One region of the Brevundimonas faecalis genome, then DNA from elsewhere that is predicted to be linked to it. Evidence: riboswitches for the same ligand, from Rfam matches in the RefSeq annotation. Region 1 holds a riboswitch; each other region holds the start of a gene.

Evidence for each region. Region 1 has a riboswitch for cobalamin ahead of ABIE19_RS15615 (DUF1852 domain-containing protein). Riboswitches for the same ligand answer to the same signal wherever they lie in the genome.
Region 2: another riboswitch for cobalamin. It lies ahead of ABIE19_RS11305 (TonB-dependent receptor plug domain-containing protein); the one in region 1 lies ahead of ABIE19_RS15615 (DUF1852 domain-containing protein).
Region 3: another riboswitch for cobalamin. It lies ahead of ABIE19_RS11075 (TonB-dependent receptor plug domain-containing protein); the one in region 1 lies ahead of ABIE19_RS15615 (DUF1852 domain-containing protein).

What each region holds. Positions count from the first base shown of each region.
Region 1 covers NZ_JBEPTF010000005.1:76,031-79,302, reverse strand. The annotation lists gene ABIE19_RS15620 (methionine synthase) at 1-790, opposite strand, end outside; gene ABIE19_RS15615 (DUF1852 domain-containing protein) at 820-1,806, opposite strand; cobalamin riboswitch at 1,915-2,130, opposite strand; gene ABIE19_RS15610 (hypothetical protein) at 2,604-3,272, shown strand, end outside.
Region 2 covers NZ_JBEPTF010000003.1:81,110-84,381, forward strand. The annotation lists gene ABIE19_RS11295 (TetR/AcrR family transcriptional regulator) at 1-567, opposite strand, end outside; gene cobU (bifunctional adenosylcobinamide kinase/adenosylcobinamide-phosphate guanylyltransferase) at 620-1,144, opposite strand; cobalamin riboswitch at 1,183-1,393, shown strand; gene ABIE19_RS11305 (TonB-dependent receptor plug domain-containing protein) at 1,527-3,272, shown strand, end outside.
Region 3 covers NZ_JBEPTF010000003.1:14,438-17,709, reverse strand. The annotation lists gene cobW (cobalamin biosynthesis protein CobW) at 1-569, opposite strand, end outside; cobalamin riboswitch at 681-879, opposite strand; cobalamin riboswitch at 975-1,204, shown strand; gene ABIE19_RS11075 (TonB-dependent receptor plug domain-containing protein) at 1,405-3,272, shown strand, end outside.

The DNA of each region.
Region 1 (3,272 bases):
TCAGGTCCATCGGCACGCGGGAGTTCTGGGCCTCCAGCGAAATGATGTCGATGCTGGATGTCTGTAGCTTGGGGAAGGCCTCTTCATACTGCCGCCATTCCGACCCCAGGGTCTTCTTCCAGTCGGTGTTGGCCTTGATGCCGTAGCCGTAACAGATGTGGACGGCGGTCTCGCACTTCAGCCCCTCGGCCGCCTTCTCCAGCGTCGCCACGCCCCAGTCGTTGACCTCGTCGAAGAAGACGTTGAAGGCAGGCTCGTCGAACTGGATGATGTCGACGCCGGCGGCCTCCAGTTCCCTGGCTTCTTCGTTCAGGATCCTGGCGAACTCCCAGGCCAGTTTCTCGCGGCTGCCGTAGTGGTCGTCGTAGAGGGTGTCGATCATCGTCATCGGCCCCGGCAGGGCCCATTTGATCGGCTGATCGGTCTGCTGGCGCAGGAATTTCGCGTCCTCGACGAAGACCGACTTCAGTCGGCTGACCGCGCCCACGACCACCGGCACGCTGGCGTCATAGCGATTGCGGATGCGCATGGTCTTGCGCTGCTCGAAATCGACGCCGTCCAGATGCTCGATGAAGGTAGTGACGAAATGCTGGCGGGTCTGTTCGCCGTCGCTGACGATGTCGATGCCGGCGCGGCGCTGATCGTCCAGCGATAGACGCAGGGCGTCCCGCTTCGCCTCGATCAACGCCTCCCCTTCCAGTTTCCAGGGCGACCAGAGGGTCTCGGGTTCGGCCAACCAGACGGGTTTGGGTAGGCTGCCGGCGGTCGAGGTGGGCAACAGGGTTTTCATTTTCGGTGACTTCAGCAATTCGGGACTGATCAGGCGGCGAAGTTAGCGGACCATTGGTCCAGCAGGGCGCGATGCGGCTCGATGAAGCGCTCCTCGACGAACCGGCCCTGTTCGACGGCCAGTCGACTGCGTTCCTCGCGGTCGTAGACGATCCGGGTCAGCGAATAGTCCTGGTACTTCAGGCTGGGCTGATACTCTTCCGAAGCCGGGGAGTTGGCGTTGTAAATCTCGGGACGGTAGATCTTCTGAAAGGTCTCCATGGTGCTGATCGTGCTGACCAGCTCCAGGTCGGTGTAGTCTGCCGTCAGATCGCCCACGTGGTAGAAGGCGAAGGGCGCCACGCTGCCCTGGGGCATGAAGTAGCGGACCTTCATTCCCATCTTCGCGAAATACTCGTCGGTCGGCGAGAATGCGTCGTTCCCGTATTCCAAGCCCAGGACGGCGTGCTCCTCGCCGGTGCGGTGATAGGTCTTGTTGCTCGACACGCTCAGACAGATGACCGGCGGCTTGCCGAAATTGGCGCGATAGGCGGCCGAGTTCAGGAAATGCCTGAACAGCTTGCCGTGCAGATCGCCGAAATCCGCCGGTGCAAAGGCGCCGGGATTGGCCTTCATGTGCGCCGGCAGGACCACGCTGAAGTCGTAGTCGCGAACGTAGGAGGAGAAGTTGTTCCCGACGATCCCGTCGGTCCGCTCGCCGGTCTGCTGATCGACAATCGTCGTCTGAAGGATTTCGATCAGCGGAAAGCTGTCCGTCCCTTCACCCGGAGCCAGGCTCATCTCGACGGAGACGATCTGGAGTTCGACCGCGTAGCGATCGCCTTTCGGATTGCCCCAATGCGCCAGGGAGTTGAACCGGTTGTCGATCATCCTCAGGGTGTTGCGCAGGTTCTCCTGACGGCTCTCGCCCCTGGCCAGGTTGGCGAAGTTGGTCGTGATCCGCGTGTTCTCGGCGGGAACGTAATTCTCGTCGAGCGGGGTGCGCTTGATGCTGAAGGTGAATTCGCTGCTCGCCATGGTCTCTGCCGTTGATGCTGTGGCGAGACAGCGGACAGGGACGCGCGACCGCTCGCGCGGAATCGTCCCGTCGCGGCGCTCATGCGACCTGACCGGACACCCCGCCGGAGGACGTTATCTGTCGAGGCAGGTCTCCTGGCTCACGGGTCATCGCCTCCGGTCCGGCCTTCCCGGAGGCGAACCCCCAGTGACACGAAATGGACCTTCAGCTCGCCGCTCACAGTTGCGGGGGCAGCGCCGGCATCGACCGAGGTCTCACCGGCTTCCCTCTTAGCTCCGCGCAGTCCGAGGACCGCGCGCAGAACCACGACGGCGTGAACATGACACGCCCGCCGCCAGAGTCAATCGCGATATAAAGATATCCTTATATGATTATGCGATTGCCTTGGCCGCATCCGCTTCTCGCCACGACGGAATAACCGCCTGGGTCAGCGCCTGAATGCGATCGGGGTCATAGGTCGGGATGGACATCAGATGCCCACGGCGGGTGTTGGCGAAACCTGTTGCGGGTAGGGATTTCCGCACCTTGCTTACAACGGTCGTCACGAAGACAACGCTCTATCCTCGCTCCCCGGGCAGAACCCTATGTCATCGAGGTCACAGAGCACCCGCAAAGAAATTGCTTCGCGTACGGAGGAGCAACACTTTTTGCATTCTCGCTGGAAGCCTGATCCACCTCGATTGCCTTGGCTGAGACCGTGGCCGAAAGTTATTCCTAAACTTGGGCTTGAAATTCCCGATGCAGTCTTGAGGGGGCAAATTTCTGAAAGTCGCCCCGGATATCGGGAAGATCGTAGATGGTCGGAATCATCACCGGGGCGCGTCTGGGAACTCATCAGGCGTCAGGCTTCGTTCTTGGAGCGAACGGCCAACTCGGCCAGTCAACTTTGGGGCGTGCAGGCGAGAGCCTTCTGGTCAACGCTGCGACCGGCAACCTCTACATCGAGAACCGCGACGAATTCTTTCAGGCTCTGGTAGCGGACGGAGCGACCCATCGCGCCTACAATAGCCTAGGCGTACTGGACGGCGACAATGGCGACGGTTGGCGTATGACCGTCCGCCAGATCCACGGCCATACAGGAACCATCAATACGGTGGGCGCCTATCTGTTCCGGACCGACTGGGACGGGTCGGTCGTGCGCTATGACTGGGATGCATCGGCGGCCGCCTATGTCTCGAAGGAGGGCGCGGGCGCCTACGACAAGATCACCTATGAGAGCTCCAACTGGGTCTGGCGAGACGGCGATACCGGCGTCCGTGAAGTCTACCTCGCGTCCGAGAATTACAGGGTCGGCTCGACCTGGACGCGGGATAATCAGAATCTTCTCTACGTCTATACTGGAGGAAAGCTAACCCAGATTTCTTCGCCCTATGCGAAGACGAACTTGGCGTGGTCAGGTAACAATCTCACCCAGATTTCAACCGTCTATTTTAACGCTTCCTCAGGCTCGAACCGGACGGCGACT
Region 2 (3,272 bases), on a different contig from region 1:
CAGGCCGCCGAGGCCTTCAGCGGCGATCATCTCATAGTCGGCTCGACCGCCCAGGGCGCCGACGTAGAACTGCTCCATCACCAGGTAGGTGGACAGGGGCGCGCCGAAAGCGGCGAAATCGGGTGTTCGAGACAACAGGCGGGTCCAGGATTGGGCGCGCATGGCCTCCCATCGCGCCATCAGCGGCGGCAGGAAGGGGTCTGGGGCGTGGCTGACCAGCAGTTCTTCCCACATGCGAACGAAACCGGCCGACGGCATGGCGCGCTCGCGCAGATAGCGCCCGCACAGGGCCAGAAGGCCGTCCCGGCTCAACTCAAGCGAATCCGCTTGGGCGAAGAAGGCCTGATGATAGGCCTCGTCCTGTTCATAGGCGGCGCCGGCCATGGCTTCGATCAGGCCGGCCTTGGCGCCGAACAGGTTGACGATGACCGTGGTGCTCTTGCCCACCGACTGCGCCAGGTCGCGCATCGTCAAGCCGCCCAGGCCGACCTCTGCAACCAGGGCCATGGCGGCCGCCACGATGCGGTCGGCGTCTATCGATCGGGAGGCGGCGATTGTCGTCGTCATGCGACCGCCTGCATGGCTGTCTTGGCGTGAGATGTCGAGGCGTCGCAGTCGCTCAGTCGGTCCTTTCCAGCGGCAGGCGCAGGCCTGCGACGATCAGGCAGGCGGAATCGGCGACAGCGGCCACGCGTTGGTTCAGGCGTCCTGCCTCGTCGCGAAAGCGGCGGCCCAGAGGATTGTCGGGCACCAGGGACCAACCGACCTCGTTGCTGACGACCCAGAGACGAGCGGGGCAGTCGGTCAGGGCCCGCGTCAGTTCATCCATGGCGGCGGGAAGGTCGCGCGCGTTCAACATCTGGTTGCTGAGCCACAGGGTCAGGCAGTCGACCACGGCCACGTCGTCCGCGTTCAGGCCGCGCACGGCGGCGGCCAGTTCCAGCGGCGCTTCCAAGGTGCGCCAGCCTTCGCCGCGCTCGGCGCGATGGCGATCGATGCGATCGCGCATCTCCTCGTCGAAGGCCTGGGCCGTGGCGATCATCAGCGGCGCCCGGCCGGCTTCTGCGGCGGCGGTTTCGGCCTGCCTCTGGGCATGGGCGCTCTTGCCCGAACGGGCGCCGCCGAGAACCAGGGTCACGGGCATGGCTTTGTCTCCGGTTGACCTGAGGGCCGCGTGGTCCTATCGCCACGCTCGCGTCAGGTTCCCCGAAAGGGGATTGAAAGGGAACGGAGTTTGAAGCTCCGGCTGTTCCCGCAACTGTAAGCGGCTAGCCCGCGCGTCATACGCCACTGGCGGTCAGGAAGGCCACGGCCTGAAAGCGACCTCTGGGAAGGCGACGCGCATCGGCGTTGATCCGTGAGCCAGGAGACCTGCCTGTCGCCGTCGTTCTCCGCGCGGTCGGGATGTGCCGAGCGGTCGAGGCAACTCGTGTGACGACAGTCGTAAACCCAGCCGCGTCAGCGGCCGTCCTTGTTCCTCGGAGCAAAGGCCGGCTCGGCGCGGCGCCGTCATATGGAGAGCCGGAATGAACCGGACCGCATTCGCCGCCCTGGCCGCCGCCAGCCTTCTGAGCGCCGCACCCGCCCTGGCCGCAGAAACCGCCGACCAACAGGCCGCCGCGCCTGACGTGGCGGGTCGCGCCGGCGCTGTCGCCGTCGAGGACGTCATCGTCACCGCCAACCGCTCGGCCCAGCCGATCGAGCGCGTCGGCGCCTCCGTCACCGTCCTGACCCAGGCCGCCATCGAGGCGCGCCAGACCCCGGCGGTGGCCGAACTCCTGGCCCAGACGCCGGGCGTCAGCTTCACCCGCAACGGCGGCGTCGGCACGACGACCGGCGTCAATATTCGCGGCGCCGAGAGCCAGCACACCGTCGTCCTGATCGACGGGGTCAAGCTGAACGATCCCTCCTCGACCCAGGGCGGCTTCAACTTCGGCAACCTGCTGATCGGCGACACCTCGCGTATCGAAATCTTGCGCGGCGCCCAATCGACCCTCTGGGGCAGCCAGGCCATCGGCGGGGTGGTCAATATCGTCACCGCAGAGCCCACCGAGGCGCTGCAGGGCGGACTGACTGCTGAAGCCGGTTCGCGCGGCACGACCTATTTCCGTGGCGGGATCGGCGGCGCTAATGAGCGCCTGAGCTGGCGCCTGGCCGCCAGCCGCTACGACACCGACGGCTTTTCCGCCTTCGCCGCCGGCAAGGAAGACGACGGCTACACCAACACGGGCCTGTCGGGCCGCCTGAACCTGAAGATCACGGACGCCGTCTCGTTGGACCTGCGTTCGGTCTGGTCGAACGGCCAGAACGACTTCGACGCTTTTAACGGCGATAGCCGCGAGTACGGCAAGACCAAGGAATTGGTCGCCTACGCGGGGCTGAATTTCGACCTGCTGGACGGGCGTTTTCGTAACCGGATCGGCTATGCCTACACAGACACGAACCGCCGGAACTTCAATCCTGCGACCCTGGTGCAACCGCTGACCTTTGACGCGGCAGGCGAGAACCGTCGTTGGGAATACCAGGGCACGTTCGCCGTCACCGAGGCGCTGAACACGACCTTCGGCATCGAGAGCGAGCGTTCGGAAATGCGTACGCGTTCGCCGTCGAGCTTCAACCTGAATCCGGCCTTCGCGCGCGGTCAGGCGGACCTCGACAGCGCATACGCCCAGGTTCAGTGGACGGTGCTGGACGGTCTGACCTTGACCGGCGGCCTGCGCTACGACGATCACGCTCAATACGGCGACAACCTGTTGGGCCAGGTGGCTGCAGCCTGGGCACTGAACGACGGCGACACCGTCCTGCGCGCCAGCTGGGGTCAGGGCTTCCGGGCGCCGGGCCTGTATGAACTCTACAGCGAATACGGGAATCTGACGCTGCAGCCGGAAGAGTTCGACAGCTGGGAGATCGGCGTCGAGCAGCGCCTGTTCGACCGCGCCGTCGTCTCGGCGACCTATTTCAACCGCCAGGCCGACAATGAAATCCGCTACAACGGTTGCTCGACGCCGTCGACCGATCCGCTGTGCACCGTCAACGGCGTGGGACGCTGGGGCTACTACCGCAATGTCCAGAAGACTGAGGCGCAGGGCGTCGAGTTGATCGGCCGCCTGGATGTGACGGACCGCCTGAACGTCAGCGCCAACTATACCTGGACCGACGCCAAGAGCGCTTCGGGCGCCACGGACGGCAAGCGTCTGACCCGTCGTCCTGAGCACATGGCCAACCTCGCTGCGGACTATGCCTGGGCCTTCGGTCTGAAGACGGGCGTGGCC
Region 3 (3,272 bases), on a different contig from region 1:
ACTTCGGCGTCCAGCAGATCGGTCTTGTTCAGCACCACCAGGTCGGCGCAGGCCAACTGCTCCTCGAACAACTCCTCCAGCGGGGTCTCGTGATCCAGGGTCGCGTCAGCGCGGCGCGCCTGGTCCAGGGCGGCCTCGTCATGGGCGAAGCGTCCCGCCGCCACGGCGTCCGCGTCGATCAGGGCGATCACCCCGTCGACGGTGGCGCGGGTGCGGACTTCCGGCCAGGTGAAGGCCTTCACCAGCGGTTTGGGCAGGGCCAGGCCCGAGGTTTCAACCAGGATATGTTCCGGCGGATCGGCCCGGTCGATCAGCTTGCGCATGGTCGGCAGGAAGTCGTCGGCCACGGTGCAGCAGATGCAGCCGTTGGCGAGTTCGACGATGTCGTCGTCCGAGCAGGTCTCTATGCCGCAGCCGCGCAGGATTTCCCCATCCACGCCCACGTCGCCGAACTCATTGACCACCACCGCCAGGCGGCGCCCGCCCGCGTTCTCCAGCAGGCTTCGGATCAGGGTCGTCTTGCCCGCGCCCAGGAAACCGGTCACCACCGTCGTCGGAATTTTCGCCATCAGCCGTCCCTCGTGATCATCCATCGAGGGCAATGACGGCGTGAAGGCGCAGGCGCACGCGAAAGCGCGGCCGGTCGCCGTTTCGCACCGTCCGGCGCCCTCCGCACCGTCGTCGTCTGTCGCGTCAGGTCGGTCTCCTGGCTCAGGCCCTATCGCATCGGCGCCTTCCCGGAGCGCTGGGCTCCAGTGGCGTTCGCCGCGCGGTCGACGGACCCTTACAGTTGCGGGGGCAGCTGCGGATTTGGTCTGACGACCGCACCGCATTCCCAAGGAGGACCGAAGCCCTCCAACCTTGACGCTCGCGTCGATAGGCCGGGCGACGCCTGCGGGTCAAGCCGACGACATCAAGCTTGGCGGGCCGCCGGATTGGGGATATGGCCTATTCATGGGACAGGCCCTGCGGCCTGCCTCTGACATCGCGCCGGCGCCCGCGAGGGCTCTACGGGAACATCGGTGAGGCGTTCGCGCCGGGTCCGAGGCTGTCCCTGCAACTGTGAGCGGCTAGTGCGATGCGCATCGTGGTCCCGGCCCGCCGAAAGGCGTCGGGATCGCAGCCACTGGGGCTCGCCCTGGGAAGGCCGCGCATCGCGCATTGATCCGCAAGCCAGGAGACCGGCCGTCGCGAGTCGCTCTTGCCCGGGTCCAGGGGATGGTCCAGGCGCGGAACTCCGTCTGAGCGACGACGAAGCGGCGGAGAGCCGCATCGACCGGTCCGGCCGGGCGCCTTCTCGCGTCCTGCGCCCGCCGGCGCGTCGACCGCCGGGCGCCTTCCCAGGTTCCGGAGGACGCTCTCCGTCATGTCGCACGGACGCTGATGGAGGACCGCGTGTCCCATATGATTTCGCGCGCCGCGATTGCGGCCGCCCTCGCCTGCTCGCCTGCCGTCGCCCTGGCTCAGACTTCGACCCAAACGCCTCTCTCCACCGATCAGGCCCACGCCGTCGCCGATGTGGTCGTGACGGGTCAAAGCCTTGAAGAGACCCTGCCCAAACTTCTGTCGGACCATGGTTTCGACGTGGAGACGATCAGTGCGCGCCAACTGCGCGACCGCGGTTTCGTCGATGTGTCCCAGGCCATCGAGATGCTGGTCCCCGGCGCCTTCATGACCACCCAGGCCGGCCCGTTCAGCTATGTGAACCTCTCGCTGCAGGGATCGCGGAGCAGCGACGTCCTGTGGACCATCGACGGCGTCCGCATCAACAACCGCCTGTACAACTCCACCAGCCCCGCCGACACCCTGCCCGCGGCCATGGTCGAGCGGATCGAGGTGCTGAAGGGCGGCCACGGCGTCCTGTACGGCACCCAGGCGGCCGCGGGCGTCGTCAATGTCGTCAGCCGTCCGTTCAGCCGCGACCTGACCGGCGCCGTGAACCTCGGCGCCGACACGAACGACGGCCTTCATGTGAACGGCGCCGTCAGCGATGCCTTCGGACGCCACAAGTTCGTTGTCTGGGCGTCCAAGGACAAGAGCGACGGCTACGACCTCTATGACGCCTATCAGCCGGACGTGACCGACAAGAAGCGCGGCTATGACGTGCTGAGCGGCGGGGTGAAATACGGCTATGACTTCACCGACGACCTGTCGCTGACGTTGCAGTACATCCGCACCGCGGCCGCCCTGGACTACCCCAGCCAGTCCGGCGTGTCCGTGAATGACCGCGACGAGACCATCGGCATCGTCCGCCTGGACTACACGCCTGACACCGGCCCTCAGTTCTTCCTGAAATCCTATTATCACCAATGGGATACGGACTATTACACCCGCCCGAACCCGTCCAGATACTGGGGTTACAAGGATTTCGGTCTCAGCGGCCTGGCCCGGTTCCGCACGCGGCTCGCCGACTATGATCTCGGCTATGACTTCCAGAACTACAAGGGTCGCGACGAAGTCCTGCTGATCGAGGGCGAGACCGAACAGGTTCACGCCGTCTATGGCCAGGTTCGAACGACCGAGGCCTTCTCGTCCCGCGCCCGCCTGACCGCCGGCGCTCGCTACAACCATGCCGGCGGCGCCGACACCGTGGTCTGGAGCGCCTCGGGCGTCTATGACCTGACGGACAGTCTCTATGTCGAAGGGTCCGTCGGCACGTCCTTCCTGCTGCCGGACGCGGAGAAGCTATACGGCGTCGATCCCTGCTGCACGCGCGGCAACCCGAACCTCAAGCCTGAAGAGAGCCTGAACTTCAACCTCGCTTTCGGCGGCCGGCTCGACGCCGCCCGGCCCCTGTCATGGCAGGTCACGGCCTATAGGCGCGAAGTCAAGAATCTGATCGCCGCCGACAACAGCAACCCGCCGGACGGCTTCGACGGGATCTACGTCAATATTAACGGCAAGACCGATGTTTCCGGCGCCGAGCTGACGGTGCGCGGAGACCTGGCGCGATCGTTCAACTACACCCTGGCCTACAGCTATAGCCGCGAAAGAGCGCGCACGACGGGCGTGCAGATCGCCGGGCGCCCCGAACATTCGGCCAAGTTCAATCTGAACTACGCCCCGGTCGATCGCCCGTTCGGCGCTTCCGCCGCCGTCAAATACGTGGGCCAGACGGAGAACACGGTTTCCGGCTTCGGCGTCCAGCCCTACGGCGACTACGCCGTGGTCGATCTGTCCGCCCACTGGTTCATCGACGGCGAGGCGCGGCGGACGCGCCTGAACCTGCGGCTGGAGAACGCCCTGGACGAGGACTACGCCACCTCTGTCGC